Linked DNA regions of Kordia sp. SMS9. Each later gene encodes a partner of the first gene's protein in a complex. Links are inferred from orthologs where the notes say so. Each region holds a gene or a part of one and is shown in the gene's direction. Other genes may lie near its edges.

Evidence for each region.
Region 2: the proteins of accC (region 1) and accD are in contact, whole or in part, in a solved structure (PDB 8UXZ), measured with the Escherichia coli proteins. The link is inferred for Kordia sp. SMS9 from one-to-one orthologs.

The regions. Positions count from the first base shown.
Region 1 is NZ_CP031153.1:1,177,695-1,180,831, reverse strand. The notes cover bases 236-3,125. They hold accC (acetyl-CoA carboxylase biotin carboxylase subunit), read left to right. Parts: upstream 236-950; coding sequence 951-2,300; downstream 2,301-3,125. Other genes in these bases: KORDIASMS9_RS05140 (LytTR family DNA-binding domain-containing protein), read right to left, coding at 2,540-3,125; accB (acetyl-CoA carboxylase biotin carboxyl carrier protein), read left to right, coding at 368-862; KORDIASMS9_RS05155 (beta-ketoacyl-ACP synthase III), read left to right, coding at 236-347. In the rest of the region: more of KORDIASMS9_RS05155, read left to right, coding at 1-235; more of KORDIASMS9_RS05140, read right to left, coding at 3,126-3,137. UniProt on the Escherichia coli protein: This protein is a component of the acetyl coenzyme A carboxylase complex; first, biotin carboxylase catalyzes the carboxylation of the carrier protein and then the transcarboxylase transfers the carboxyl group to form malonyl-CoA.
Region 2 is NZ_CP031153.1:2,375,785-2,378,832, reverse strand. The notes cover bases 27-2,827. They hold accD (acetyl-CoA carboxylase, carboxyltransferase subunit beta), read left to right. Parts: upstream 27-898; coding sequence 899-1,756; downstream 1,757-2,827. Other genes in these bases: KORDIASMS9_RS10320 (hypothetical protein), read right to left, coding at 2,639-2,827; KORDIASMS9_RS10325 (protein rhiA), read left to right, coding at 1,940-2,557; KORDIASMS9_RS10335 (hypothetical protein), read left to right, coding at 144-659. Also shown: more of KORDIASMS9_RS10320, read right to left, coding at 2,828-3,048.

The DNA.
Region 1 (3,137 bases):
TTCAAGACGGAAAAACTGTTTTCAAATTCGCAGTATCCAATATGGCAGATGTGAGCGCCAAAATTATGGAAGACAACAATCTGACGAATGAAGACGTACAATGGTTGGTTCCTCACCAAGCCAATAAACGTATCATTGATGCCACTGCAAGGCGTATGGGCGTAGATGAAAGTAAAGTGATGATGAACATTCAACGTTATGGAAATACAACTTCTGGAACGTTGCCATTATGTTTACATGACTATGAAAAACAACTCAAAAAAGGAGATAACCTCATCTTTGCTGCCTTTGGTGGTGGATTTACGTGGGGCGCAATTTACCTTAAATGGGCATATAATTCTAACTAGAAACGACTAAAACCTATCTCATGGATTTAAAAGAAATTCAAAGCTTAATTAAATTCGTAGCCAAATCTGGAGCAAGTGAAGTAAAACTTGAAATGGAAGATGTAAAAATCACCATTAAAACTGGAAGTAGCGATTCAAAAGGCGAAACGACAACTGTAGTGCAACAAATACCAATGGCAGGCATGCCTCAACCCGCAGCAGCTCCTGCACCAGCACAACCCGCAGCACCTGCAGCACCAGAAACTCCCGCAGCACCAGCAAGCGATGACGCAAAATATATTACTATAAAATCACCAATTATTGGTACTTTCTATAGAAAACCTTCTCCTGATAAACCAAACTTTGTAGAGGTTGGAGACAGCATTTCTGAAGGAAGTGTTTTATGTGTGATTGAAGCGATGAAACTTTTCAACGAAATTGAATCAGAAGTTTCAGGAAAAATAGTGAAAGTCTTAGTAGACGATGCTTCTCCAGTAGAATTTGATCAACCATTATTCTTAGTAGATCCATCCTAAGAAATTTTAAATAACACTTGACGTACACTACTCTTTGTACCCCTCGAAAAGTTACAGATTTTAATTTCAAAATTTAAAATTTCAAAAGATGTTTAAAAAAATATTAGTTGCCAACAGAGGTGAAATAGCTTTAAGAGTTATTAGAACCTGTAAAGAAATGGGTATCAAAACCGTTGCTATATATTCTACAGCCGATGTTGATAGCCTTCACGTACGTTTTGCCGACGAAGCAGTTTGTATTGGACCTGCGCCAAGTAGCGAATCGTATTTAAAAATGTCAAATATTATTGCTGCTGCCGAAATTACCAACGCAGATGCCATTCACCCAGGATACGGTTTCTTATCTGAAAACGCCAAATTCTCAAAAATTTGTGGAGAACACAATATCAAATTCATTGGTGCTTCGCCCGAAATGATTGATAAAATGGGAGACAAAGCTTCTGCAAAAGCTACGATGAAAGCAGCAGGCGTTCCATGTGTTCCAGGAAGTGACGGAATCATTGAAAGTTTTGAAGAATGTGAAAAACTAGCGGTAGAAACAGGATATCCTGTGATGCTGAAAGCAACTGCTGGTGGTGGTGGAAAAGGAATGCGTGCTGTATGGAAACCAGAAGACTTGAGAGATGCTTGGGATTCTGCTCGACAAGAATCAAAAGCTGCCTTTGGAAATGACGATATGTACATGGAAAAACTTATTGAAGAGCCACGACACATCGAAATTCAAGTAGTAGGCGATTCTTCAGGAAGAGCATGTCACTTGTCTGAGCGTGATTGTTCTGTGCAACGTCGTCACCAAAAATTAACAGAAGAAGTACCTTCGCCATTTATGACCGACGATTTACGTCAACGTATGGGAGATGCTGCCGTGAAAGCAGCTGAATTCATTAGCTATGAAGGTGCTGGAACAGTAGAATTTTTAGTAGATAAGCATAGAAATTTCTACTTTATGGAAATGAATACACGTATTCAAGTAGAGCATCCAATTACCGAACAAGTAATTGATTTCGATTTGATTCGTGAACAAATATTAGTAGCGGCTGGCGTGCCAATTTCAGGTAAAAATTATACGCCAAACTTACACTCAATTGAATGTAGAATTAACGCAGAAGATCCTTATAATAATTTTAGACCTTCTCCGGGAAGAATTACTACGTTGCATGCGCCTGGCGGACATGGAGTTCGTTTAGATACGCATGTATACGCTGGCTATTCCATTCCTCCGAACTACGATTCTATGATTGCAAAATTGATCACCACAGCACAAACGCGTGAAGAAGCTATCAATAAGATGAAACGTGCGTTGGATGAGTTTGTGATTGAAGGCATTAAAACAACAATTCCATTCCACAGACAATTAATGGATCATCCAGATTATGTAGCTGGAAACTATACGACAAAATTTATGGAAGACTTTGAAATGCAACCAGAAGCAGAGTAAACTTCAACTCAAAACTATATATAAAAGGCTCCTTTTCAATTGCGAAAAGGAGCTTTTTTAGTTCTGATACCAAACCAATTTACACATAAAATGATGTTTATAAACTCGTTCATTTGGCAGTTTAGTTCTTTGCGAATACTTTCCGTAGCTACGGCTTTGCAAACCATACACAGCATCCTATACAGCCAAAGCAACTTCGTATCCAAAACACCATTTTAAATGTAAATTGGTATGAGTTCTTAATCAGAGAAAGCATTGATTGCTGCTAAAAAAGCACGCTTATTCCTGGAGGAAACAGGCAATATAGTTCCATTATTTAGTTTTACCCAACCATTTCTATTCATTCCATACGATTGCACAAAATGTAGGTTTACGGCATGTGATCTGTGTATTTTGATAAAAAAAGAAGGCAATTTGTCATAAAATGATTTTAAGGTTCCATTTAACAAAAAACTTTGATTGTCATTGAGATATACGCGTGTAAAACCTTCCTCACTTGTCCAATTTAAAATTTCAGCATAATTTAAAAGAACCTTTAACTTATTAATTTTTTGGACTAAAATCTTCCCAGAAACTTCTTCAATAGTAGCATCTGTATAGAATTTTCTTAGCATGTGTTTTTCCTTCACTTTTGCCTTTGCTTTTTCAACAGATTCAATAAGTTCTTTTAGAATAATTGGTTTTAAAAGATAATCACTGACGCCATATTTGACAGCATTAATTCCATATTTTGAATATCCTGTTAAAAAAATGGTAACAAAATCATTGACATCAAAACAATTTAAAAGATCAAAAGCTTTTCCGTCTTTTAGTTCTACATCTAGGAATATCAATTCT
Region 2 (3,048 bases), 1.2 Mb from region 1 along the record:
CAATCCCTAACGCAGAAGTTCCCGAGAAATTGGGAATCTCCACGAAAGTGGAAAAAACACCAACCTCGTTACAACAAAAACAATGTAGTAACGAGGTTTTTTTTATCTTTATAATATACTTCTACATACAAAAAACAGTATCAATGGTAGGTCTCGGATTCATATTCATTATTGTTCCTATTATAATAGTGTTTGTTATTGTGTGGTTGCTAACAAAACAAAAGGTTTTCCTTTTCATCCCAATAGGAATCATAGCACTTTTAGTACTCATTGTGCTGCTTCGCCCACTTTTTAAACCAATAGTACTTAACAAATCTGACTATTACGGAACGTATGTTATTGATCGTACTTACTTTCAGGGAAAACAAGCCGATTGGCAGTACAATACCTTCCGGTTTGAAATTAAAGAAAATGACAGCATCTACTTTTATGTTACTGACAAAGAAGAAATTCTAAATACGCACAAAGGAACAATTACGACAGTAACACCGTATTCTTCTGCACGACTTGTTATTAAAACAATAAAGCCTTCGCATCATATACTTACTACCAATCCAACAATCTACAGACAAGTTGGCGACTTTTTCCTTGTTTTTAGATCGCCAAAATTTCACAATATGTATTTCCAAAAAGGAAAATGGAAAGCCATTGAACTCTAACAATAAAATACTGACTATCAACAACTAAAACCTATTCATCTTCACCATTATTAAAATTAAATTCAAAAAAAAACGCAACTTCTTCAAACTATTTAGCAGATAGCCAAATCAAATTTTGAGTTTCACTAATAAAAACAGTAATTTTGTCCACTAACTAAAAAGAAAACTAACTAATTTGATCGTACGATACAGACGGTAACAAATTGTCTAACATTGTAAATCGTAATTCACAAATCATTATGGCTTGGTTTAAAAGAAAAGAAAAAGGTATCCAAACCTCTACAGAAGAGAAAAGAGATACGCCCAAAGGACTTTGGTACAAATCGCCCACAGGAAAAATTGTTGATTCGGAAGAATTGGCAAAAAACTTCTATGTAAGTCCTGAAGACGGATACCACGTTCGCATTGGAAGCAAAGAATATTTTGAAATACTTTTCGACGAAGGAAAATTTAAAGAACTCGATAAAAACTTAACCTCAAAAGATCCATTAAAGTTTGAGGACAACAAAAAATACGTTGACAGACTGAAAGCTGCCAAAGAAAAAACAGGGTTGAAAGACGCTGTTCGTACCGCCGTTGGAAAATCGAAAGGAAAAGATTTGGTCATTGCTTGTATGGATTTCAAATTTATTGGAGGTTCTATGGGAAGTGTTGTGGGTGAAAAAATTGCACGCGCGGCAGACTATTCCTTGAAAAACAATCTTCCATTCATGATCATCTCAAAATCTGGTGGTGCACGAATGATGGAAGCTGCCTTATCATTAATGCAATTGGCAAAAACGTCGGCAAAACTAGCACAATTAGCAGACGCAGGAATTCCATACATTTCATTATGTACAGATCCAACTACAGGAGGAACCACTGCTTCGTTTGCAATGTTGGGAGACATCAACATTGCGGAGCCAGGCGCCTTAATTGGTTTTGCAGGACCAAGAGTTGTTCGCGATACTACAGGAAAAGATTTACCAGAAGGTTTCCAAACTTCAGAATTCTTACTAGAACATGGATTCTTAGATTTTATCTCGCACAGAAAAGAACTCAAAAACAAAATCAACTTGTATATTGACTTGATTCAGAATCAACCGATACGCGCGTAGCTTTGGTTACAACATACATTTAATAGAAAAGACTTCCAATTACGGAGGTCTTTTTTCGTTTACAGAAATACATCCGTACTTAAAAACGAGTATTAGTACGCTAAAATTTTTTATGGAAAATAAGTATTTTCGTCAGATAACTTGTAAAATAATTTTCTATTGTTTTACCTAAAAACTAATAGTATGACTACTAAGTACGAAGTGATTTTTATTAATAACAGTTCATATCTTGGAGACGTCTGTATATTTCAAGAATATCCTAATATCAACGATCCAAACTTTATGACGTTAGCTTGGATTGCAAAAAAAACAAATCCAGATGTAACGGATACTTTTACTTGGGATGCAGATCCTTGTTTTGTGTGGTGTGAAACTGGCGAATTGGTTTCTGGAATTACTTTTTCGTCTTCTCAAGTAGTAAAAGCTGAAATAGAAGAAAACAATACAATTACATTTACGAAAAAAGATGGAGCTTTTCAATTCATCAATTTAGAAACAGGTAAAAATGTTGATGGTAAATTGTATATTATATGTGACAATACCATACCTTTAAATCAAGCTTCTGTGGGCATTGGTATGGCTGGCAGTGCCACCTTTGTAGCACAAGCAGCACCAAATTTGATGTATGGGTTAGACACGCGATCTTCTTATAAAATTACATTCGGAAACTTTACGCAAGGAGAAGTTATTGATCCTAACAAATTGTATCAAACTGCTTCTATTGATTTCCCCGTAAATGTATATAGCATGACCGCAATATTAAATGCCGATAACACATGGACTATTGCACCTACAGAATAACCATACTACTTTCATCATAAAATAACAAAAAAGGCCTCCATATTTGGAAGCCTTTTTTGTTTTCTAAAACTACTCAATTTACTAATCTAAAAATATAGCAATCGTATTTCCATTCGGACCTGTCCAAGTTGCTTCGCCATCGCAAGTTCCATCTCCGTAGGCTAAAATTCCTGTGTTGCTATTACGTGACAATTCTACTACGCCACTTACAATAAAAGCGCAAGTTGCTTCTCTTCGTAAGGCTGTGGTAATGGTTGCCGAATGTGTATTTCCTAATACGCCTGTCGTAGTGCCACTTCCTGTGATGGAAAATACGTTATCTGTCCAAGTACCATTGTTGACACCTTCAATCCATTCGCGTGTTCTTGTTCCTTGACGTGTATACGTAGCGCCATTTGGCCAAGTGACTTGCATATCTACTGCGGCAGTCGATTGTGGATTTCCCGCATCGTTACTCAACACGCGAGTAACGCTACGTGTGCCTTCAACCA